4 regions of the Pseudorhodobacter turbinis genome follow, and region 3 is predicted to be linked to each of the others. Evidence: riboswitches for the same ligand, from Rfam matches in the RefSeq annotation. Region 3 holds a riboswitch; each other region holds the start of a gene.
The links. Region 3 has a riboswitch for cobalamin ahead of EOK75_RS19625 (energy-coupling factor ABC transporter permease). Riboswitches for the same ligand answer to the same signal wherever they lie in the genome.
Positions count from the first base shown of each region.

Region 1 (2,194 bases), on a different replicon from region 3:
GCGCCATGCTGCGCCTGCCCAAGGGCAAGCTGGACACCGTGATTCTGGGGCGTGACGTCGATATCAAGAACACAATGGGCAGCAATTGGATGATCCCGACCGAGGCCGTGGACAACCCCTGCATTCTGGTCGCCGCCGATGAGGTGCGGGCCTTATGCTATCTTGGCCTGATCGTGGCACGGCCCGATTACTTAACGTTTGGCAAAAACAAGGATGGCAAGAAAAGCGTGTCGGCGCTTGGGTTTGCCAATATCCTGTGGCTGCTGAAGGAACACCCCTATCCACCAAACTTCTGGCGCACGGTGCCCGCCGATGTGATCGAACGGATTTTTGCCGGGCAATCGGGCAACCAGCGCATGGCCAATCTGTTCCGCGAGGTGCAAGGCCTGCCGATCACCCGCGACGTGGTAGAGGCCGTGGCCCAGCAACAAGATTTCATGCGCCGCATCCGGTCCGATAACGGCAGGGGTACAAGGGACCATCTGGCGCGTGAAGGCGTCTTGCTTTTGTCGGGGCACTATGACGCGCCCCTTATCACTGCCTTGGGCCTACCGGCCTGTTCGGGCAGTGAATTTATATCCTACAAACCCTTGTCACAGGCAGAGGTGGATCTGGCCGCGACACATGGCATTGCCCTGAACCGGGGCAACTAGCAGGCGCTGGGGCTCTAAGCCATTGACCTGCGCTTTCCAGCAACAGTCCCAATATTGGCAAGAATGGCGGCCACAAGATATTGACAAACTACCCCCTCTACTCCACCACTGCTGGTGTCATGGTGCCTCGGGGCGACTCGGGGTTAAAAGGAAAGCCGGTACGGTCAGTTTGCCCGAAAGGGCGCTGCCACCGCAATTGTAAGTGGTTCGCAACGTTAACATATAGCTTGGGGTGTAGGCCTTGAGGTGTTGGCCGCGTAATGGGAACCGAGCCGGAAAACCGACCCTGACACCAAAGACGAAACCGCGCAGCGGGCGTGAATACGTGATTGGAAACAGGACCGAAACCTGCTTTAATCATGTGCCACACCCGCGCATTAAAAACACTGATAAAGGGGCCACAGGCATGACCATCACCGTTTACTCCAAACCCGCTTGCGTGCAATGCACCGCCACCACCCGCGCTTTGGATGCAAAAGGGATCACCTACACTGTGGTAGACCTGACCGAAGACGCAGACGCGATGGACCGCGTTACCTCGTTGGGCTACCGCCAAGCCCCCGTTGTGATCGCCGGTGATGCGCATTGGGCGGGCTTTCGCCCTGATATGATTGGCCAATTGGCCTGATGATGTGACCCGGCTTGTCTATTACTCGTCGGCCTCTGGAAATACGGCGCGTTTCATTGCACAATTGGGTCTAGCTGCTGCGCGAATCCCTGTTCGCCCGAACGACCCTATGCCGGATCTTGTTACACCCTATGTGTTGATCTGCCCTACCTTCGCCGATGGCGAGGGGCGTGGGGCAGTTCCAAAACAAGTGATCCGCTTTTTGAATGATCCATCACGCCGCGCGGGCTTGCGCGGCGTTATTGGCGCCGGAAATCGTAACTTCGGCACAACCTATGCTTGTGCTGCCGACGTGATCTCCGCAAAATGTAATATCCCCGTGCTCTACCGGTTTGAGCTGGCGGGAACCGAAACCGATATCACCCGTGTCCGAACGGGCCTTGCCGAATTCTGGGGGACTGAATGCTCGACGTCGTAAAGCCTGCGCTGGATTACCACGCATTAAATGCCATGCTAAACCTCTATGATGATGCGGGGAACATCCGCTTTGATGCTGACCGCAAGGCTGCACGAGAGTATTTCTTGCAGCACGTCAATCAAAATACCGTTTTCTTTCATAGCCTTGATGAAAAACTCGGCTATTTGGTCGAGGAAGGCTATTACGAAGGCGAAGTGCTGGATCAATATTCCAAGAACTTTCAGCGCAAGATCTGGGAGGCAGCATTTGGCGCCAAGTTCCGTTTTCCGACCTTCCTTGGGGCGTTCAAATATTACACCAGCTACACGCTGAAAACCCGTGACGGGCAGCGCTATTTGGAACGCTATGAGGACCGTGTGGTCATGGTCGCCCTTGCGCTGGCCCGCGGTGATGAAACCCAAGCCATGCGCTTTATGGAAGAGATCATCGCAGGCCGCTTCCAGCCCGCCACGCCGACGTTTTTGAACGCAGGCAAGGCATCACGCGGCGAGCTGA
Region 1 is NZ_CP039964.1:982,447-984,640, forward strand. It holds gene EOK75_RS04615 (NaeI family type II restriction endonuclease) at 1-653, shown strand, start outside; cobalamin riboswitch at 757-956, shown strand; gene nrdH (glutaredoxin-like protein NrdH) at 1,060-1,281, shown strand; gene nrdI (class Ib ribonucleoside-diphosphate reductase assembly flavoprotein NrdI) at 1,286-1,699, shown strand; gene nrdE (class 1b ribonucleoside-diphosphate reductase subunit alpha) at 1,684-2,194, shown strand, end outside.
Region 1: it holds a riboswitch for cobalamin, as region 3 does, so the genes downstream of both, nrdH (glutaredoxin-like protein NrdH) here and EOK75_RS19625 (energy-coupling factor ABC transporter permease) in region 3, are expected to answer to the same signal.

Region 2 (2,194 bases), on a different replicon from region 3:
TCTAACCAGTCGTGGGCTAGTCCGATCCGATTGAGTTAGGCACTACTTGTTTGATCCCAGGGCTGGATGGTGCGATCTTTTCTCAGGAATGGAAGGAAGTATTATGGGACAAGTTCGTCATGGGAGCGCCACGACCAAGTACGCCGTCAAAGCTGCAATACAGCGATCGCAAGCTTCGATCTCGGCGTTAATCAAAGAACGCGGCATTAATCCAAAGACGGTTGCCAAGTGACGGAAGCGGGCAATGGCCTATTTTAATAGGGTGACTGGATTATAAGTGATGAACCGACGTTTGCACGACCACTCCAGACAGTCCGAATTTGGAAATGTAACGGGTTCGCGACCCCAAAATATACTCGTAAAAGCGTAGCGCAGAGCGACTGTTTGCACCATCTAGCGGGGTTTCGATGGTGCGAACACTGGATCGTCCAATGATTGCTCTTGGCTTTCGTATTGGGATGTGAAAGGTTTTGCGTTGTCACGGTTCCGCGCAAGCGGATGAAAAGGGAACGCAGGACGGGATTTATCCCTCTCTGCGGCTGCCCTCGCAACTGTAGGCGGCGAGTTTGATATCATGCCACTGGCTGCGACGCCGGGAAGGGATCATCAAACATTTGAGCCGCGAGCCAGGAGACCTGCCATGACAAACGCAAACGCCGACGAGGTGATCGGCTAGGAGGTAGCAATGGCTGGACCACGAGTACTGGGCGGAGTTCCGTTCGGACGCAGATCAAAGCTGCCTGCATTCTCGATCACCTTTGGCATTTTTCCTGATCGAGGTGATCTATGTTCTACAAATCCATCCTGTCCACCACATGTGTGTTGGTGGCGTGCTCTTCGGCTGTCCTTTCTGAAACCATCATTGACGATGTTGGCCGTTCGGTAGAGGTTGACCTGCCCATCGAACGGGCGGTGATTTTTAACCGCTATTCAGTCGAATTTGCGCGTGCCATCGGTGCGATTGATCAGGTCGTCGGGACCGGTGCCAGCACCTATCGTGACCCGGATTATTGGCCCCAGTTCACCCAAGCCAACGTCGTGGGGCAAGGCCAAAACGACTTGAACTATGAAGCAATTATTGCCAAAAATCCAGATCTGGTGATCCTGCCCCGCAATGGCGTCTATGAAGAAGCCGCGCGGCAGCTGGAACCCTTTGGAATTCCCGTGATGGTCATTACCGCATGGGATGCACTGAAACACGTCGAAAACGTAGAGCTGATGGGCCGTTTGTTCGGGCATGAGGAACAGGCCGAAGAGTTGGTCGATTTTTACACCGGGTATAAAGAGCTGTTGGCAGAGCGGCTGGAGGGTGTGCCAACTGTGCCAGTTTATTTTGAAGAAACGCGCCCGCTGGTGACCGTCACACCGGGGTCCGGCTGGCATGACATGATTGCTGCGGGCGGAGGCGCGAATGTTTTTGGTGATATCGTGATCGAGGACGAAGCAGCCGCGCGTGGCAATCCCAACGCCTTTACGATTGACCCAGAGGAGATCGTGCAACGGGCGCCTGCTGTGATTGTTAAACTGGAGCCCGGTTCGTACACCGCAATCCCTGAGGATCAGTTTTCCCGCACTTGGCAAAATCTGATCGGGCGGGAAGAGATCAAGTCGACACCGGCCGCGAAATCGGACAACGTTCATGTCATCAATTACTATCTGGCGGGTGGATCCTCAAAAATCACCGGCGCACTTCAGATCGCCAAATGGGCGCATCCCGACCTATTTGCTGACATCGATCCCGAAGAGGCCATGCGCCAGTGGATCGAGGATTTCCAAGGTCTGCCATATCAGCCCGGCATGACATACCAGAGCGGTTTTTGAGAAAACCCATGGTCTCCATCACTGAACACGGGGCGGCGATGACCGCCCCCACCTCGCTGGATGGCGCCTTGGGCGCTAGGTATCTGGCTTCGGGTCGGCGTCGCGCAGTCATCGTGGCGTTGTCATTTGCCCTGCTGATTGTGGCTGCGGCGGCAGTCACTGTGCAGGGCATCAATGAAACAAGCATTGGCACGCTCGCGCTGGTGCTGATCGAGAAAGCCAGCTTTGGTCAGCTTGATCTGGTCACGGATGACCAATCAGCGCGCGTTCTTGTGTACTTGCGCCTGCCGCGGGTGGTTATGGCGATCGTAGCTGGCGCTGCTTTGTCAGTTTCGGGTGTTTTGATGCAGGCGATCACTCGCAACCCGCTGGT
Region 2 is NZ_CP039964.1:1,259,290-1,261,483, reverse strand. It holds partial or broken gene EOK75_RS21270 (IS481 family transposase) at 104-229, shown strand; cobalamin riboswitch at 466-657, shown strand; gene EOK75_RS05995 (ABC transporter substrate-binding protein) at 787-1,821, shown strand; gene EOK75_RS05990 (FecCD family ABC transporter permease) at 1,860-2,194, shown strand, end outside.
Region 2: it holds a riboswitch for cobalamin, as region 3 does, so the genes downstream of both, EOK75_RS05995 (ABC transporter substrate-binding protein) here and EOK75_RS19625 (energy-coupling factor ABC transporter permease) in region 3, are expected to answer to the same signal.

Region 3 (2,194 bases):
AAGGCGGGATGGAGGCGGCCCAAACGGCGGCAATCCGGTCGTGCCAGTCCTCGACCGCCTTTAAATAGGGCAAGGCGGGGTCGCGGCGGGGCAGGTCAAATTCGACCACAGGCGCATCCGCCCCCAAGACCGAGGCCACAATCTGACGTCGCAGGTCGGCAAGATCGGCGCGATCCGCCCCCTTGCGCGGGATCAGGATAAGATCGGCCTCGGCCAAGGTTTTTCGGGCCTCGACCGTCAGATGGTCAGGGTTGCCGGTGCCGATACCAATAAGAAATAATGTCTGCATTGTTGAACGCGTCCGGGCCTTTGCTGTGGCCCGAACGCTTGATCCATTAGCTGTGCTGATGATACAGGCGGTTGGTCAACAGCGGTGATCCTTTCAGTCCGTGCAAGGATTTCGCCCCCGCCAGAACCGCCAGATCGGCCAGCGGCTCTATCAGGACCACCAGCATATAGGCTGCACCAAAGGACCCGATGGCCGCCAGATTATCGGCCCCCACGCCCTGACCGTAGATCGCCCAAAAACCCACCCAAAGCACCACACCGCCCTGATAGGCCGCCGACATTTTCAAAACATGGCTATAGCTAAGGTCGACATAAGCCACATGCGCCGGAACAACGCGCCGCGCCAGAAGATCAATCGCAAACAGCGGGAACAGCAGCGTTGTGACATTGACGAAATACATCGGCAGATCGGTCGGCGCAAAAAAGAGCGATTGCACCAAAAGCCCGGCCGCCAGCCCGATGGCCGAGGCAGGCGCCCCCAGCAGCAAGAACAGCGTCGTCCCTAGGATCAAGTGGACCTCTGACACGCCAACGGCAAAATGGGGCAGCACCTCAAAGAAGATAAAGGTTCCGACCATTGCGATCACCGACCGCAGGGCCAGTGATACAATGTTATGGGTTTTTAGATCATCGACGATCAGCTTGGCGGTATAGCCCGCAGCCGCGGTTGCGGTGGCATAGGCAAAGACCATCTTGGCGCCATCTACGACGCCGGGTTCGATATGCATATCAGTCTCTCCGGACCGCCCACCCGGCGGCCATGGGTGCCGGATGCTCCGGCGTTGCGTTTCAGAACGGCAGGTCTCCTGACTTGCGGGTCATCGCGGTTCTGGCCCTTCCCGGCCCAAAGGGGCCAGTGGTTTTGCCAGTCTCGCTATCCGCCTACAGTTGCGGGGGCAGTCGGGGCTTTTCACCCCGTTCCCTTTTGATCCCTCTCGGGAACCGTTCGAGGTTTACTATGACGCCAAGTGACCGGCGTTTCAATCCAGCTTTGCGCAATCGGTGGCAAGCGGTCCAAAAAGAATGAGCGCGGGGGCGGTGCCGGTGTTTTCACCAAGTTGCCGTGCCAGCTCTTCAACCGTCGAAAGCTGAAGCTTCTGGTCGGGGGTGCTGACCCCTTCGGCCAAAAGCGCGGGCGTATCGGCGGGCAAGCCATGGGCGGTCAAGGCCGCCGCCAAAGCGGGAAAGCTGCGCTTGCCCATAAAGACCACCGTCGTGGCCCCCGGATCGGCCAGGGCCGCCATATTCAGATCGGGGGGCAAGCCGCCGCTGGTATCGGCGCCGGTTACAAATTGCACCCGCCGCGCGGTCAGGCGACGCGTCAGCGGCAGCCCCGCCGCCGCCGCCGCCGCGATGGCCGAGGGGACGCCGGGGATGATCTCATATTCGATGCCTGCGGCTTTCAGGGCGACAAGCTCTTCCTCCAGACGGCCGAACAAACCGCTATCGCCGGATTTGAGCCGCACCACACGCTGACCGGTTTTCGCATAATCCACCAGCAAGCGGCTGACGTGATCTTGCTTGGGCGAGGGGCGTCCCGCGCGTTTGCCCACCGCCACCATATCCGCGCCCTGCCGCACAAGTGCAAGGATCGGACCCGAGGCCAGATCATCAAAGAGCACCACATCGGCGCGTTTCAACCTGTCGGCGGCTTTTAGGGTAAGCAACTCGGGGTCGCCGGGGCCGGAGCCGATGATGCTGACAAATCCGGTCATGATGTCTCTGCTGTAATAAGGTGAAAGAAGGTGCCGCTGGCATGGCCACGAATTGATCCGGTTTCCGTAACCGGCCCGCCATCGGCATCAAAGACATCGGCAAGCGGCGCGTCGGGTTGTTCCAGAATGGTGGAATAGTGGAACTCATGCCCGCGCAGGGCGTGACCGGCGGCAAAGCCGGGCAGGCCCGC
Region 3 is NZ_CP039965.1:1,475,831-1,478,024, forward strand. It holds gene cobF (precorrin-6A synthase (deacetylating)) at 1-289, opposite strand, end outside; gene EOK75_RS19625 (energy-coupling factor ABC transporter permease) at 336-1,016, opposite strand; cobalamin riboswitch at 1,068-1,250, opposite strand; gene cobA (uroporphyrinogen-III C-methyltransferase) at 1,269-2,003, opposite strand; gene EOK75_RS19635 (cobyrinic acid a,c-diamide synthase CobB) at 2,000-2,194, opposite strand, start outside.

Region 4 (2,194 bases), 260 kb from region 3:
GATATGCGCCATCGTCTGCCCATTGGTCATCACGCGGGCATCATATGCGGGAATAGCCTCCACCAAAACTTGCATGTTCATTTTCCACCCTCCGAGCGCACGGTTTTGTGGTCGGCATAGCTGGCCCAAAGGGCGGTATCGCCCAAGGCCGCAAAGCTGAGCCAGTCGGAAAGGTTGGGAATACGGAACACTTCGGTATCGGGTCTCATCGGGCGATCTTGGGTTGGCGCGGGCATTTTCGCACTCCTTTGCAAAACTGTACCGGGCTTGCCCTGTTCGCACTGGGGTGGCTTGGCTTATGGCGTTACCTTACTGATTCAGTCTGAAATGTAAACCTGATTCTTTTAGTCACCCATTAATAGCTTTGTTTTACAGCCCTCCCCCACACTGAAACCCCTTCACATTCACGGCAACTTTCGCTAGCACAAAAGGGCTTTGGTTCTGGCGGTTCGCCGTATGATTAAAAGGGAACGTGGTAAGATGCCTGCATTGGGCACATAATCCACGACTGCCCCCGCAACTGTAAGCGGAGAGTGAGGCCGGGGGTACCACTGTAGCGCAAAGCTGCGGGAAGGTCCGGCCAAGCGTTGACCCGCAAGTCAGGAGACCTGCCAAGGTGTTCACCCTGTTCGACCGCGAGGGGCGCGTCGGGCTGCGGAGCTTCCGCGCGTGGTGATTTCACCGGCTGCGGGGGAATCATGCATCCCTCCAGTGTCACAACAGGACCAAACGGCAATTCTGTGGCCGTAACCGAGGGTATCATATGCTGGTTTCATCCATGCGCGCAGGCTTGCTGGCGACCGCCGCCGCAACATTTTCTATCACGCCGACTTTCGCCCAAGAGGTGTTTGATCTGGACGAGATCATCATCTCTGGTGGCCTCAGCCCGATTGGCGCGGCGCAATACGGGCACGCCGCCAGCGTGGTGACGGCACAAGACATCGAGGATCGCGGGATCACGACCGTTCGCGATGCCCTGCGGTCCCTGCCCGGCGTCTCGGTCAACGGGTCCAGCGCCAGCCTGACGGGTCTGCGGATCCGTGGCGGCGAAGCAAACCACACCTTGGTTCTTATTGACGGAATTTTGGCATCGGGCGCGGATGGCGGCTATTCTCTTAGCGGGCTGGAAACCGCCAATATCGAACGGATCGAGGTGCTGCGCGGCCCGCAATCAGCCTTCTACGGGGCAAGTGCCTCAACCGGCGTGGTGAACATCATCACCCGCAAGGCTGAAATGGGCCAAACCGCAAGCGCATCGCTTGAGGTGGGTGCAGGCACCACGGCAAGCGTCTTCCTTGGCCACCGGACCGAACGGGGCGCCATATCGCTTGCGATTTCCAGCAGTGATGACCGTGGCTATGACGTTTCCGGTGACGGCGGCGAGAAAGACAGCGTGCGGCGCGATACCGCCATCCTTTCGGGCGACATCATGGCAACCGAGGACCTGAAGCTGGGCTTCACCATCCGCCGGTCCAAAGAAGATTACGACTACGATGATACCTCTTGGACACCCACGGATGCCGCGTCCTATATCGTAGACAACCCGTCAAACTACAGCACCCGCGATGAAACCACCGCCAGCCTGTTTGCGGAATACAGCATGTTGGATGGCCGCCTTGAACAACGGTTTGCGCTGGAAACCACCCGCTTTGATCAAAGCTATAACGGTGGCGCGCCCAGCAAGAACACGGCCAATGCAGCGAAATACCGGCTTAGCTATGGCATTGACGGCACAGTCAAGGATGCCAACCAGCTGCTGAACCTGCTGTTGGAAAAAGAAGAGAAATCCAGCAGCTCCAACCCCGATTACAATCCGAAAGCAACATCGGTCGCGCTGGAATATCGCGGCAGCTTTGACAACGGGCTAAATGTCCAGCTTGGCGCGCGCCATGACCAGAACAGCCAGTACAAGGATACGACGACATGGAATGTCGGCCTGTCCTATCTGTTGCCGCAAAGCGGGGTGCGGTTGCATGCCTCGGCAGGGACGGGCGTGGTGGACCCCTCATATTTCCAGCTATTCGCCAGCAGCTTTGGCTATAGCGGCAACCCCGACCTGACGCCGGAGCGTAACCGCAGCTTTGATCTGGGCGCGACCTTCCCGATCTTTGCCGATCGTGGCAGCATTGATGTGACCTATTTCAACGAGACCCTGACCGATAAGATCACCGATATTTCGACCGGGCCGGGGACC
Region 4 is NZ_CP039965.1:1,218,494-1,220,687, reverse strand. It holds gene hemP (hemin uptake protein HemP) at 1-81, opposite strand, end outside; gene EOK75_RS20945 (hypothetical protein) at 78-236, opposite strand; cobalamin riboswitch at 420-630, shown strand; gene EOK75_RS18300 (TonB-dependent receptor plug domain-containing protein) at 764-2,194, shown strand, end outside.
Region 4: it holds a riboswitch for cobalamin, as region 3 does, so the genes downstream of both, EOK75_RS18300 (TonB-dependent receptor plug domain-containing protein) here and EOK75_RS19625 (energy-coupling factor ABC transporter permease) in region 3, are expected to answer to the same signal.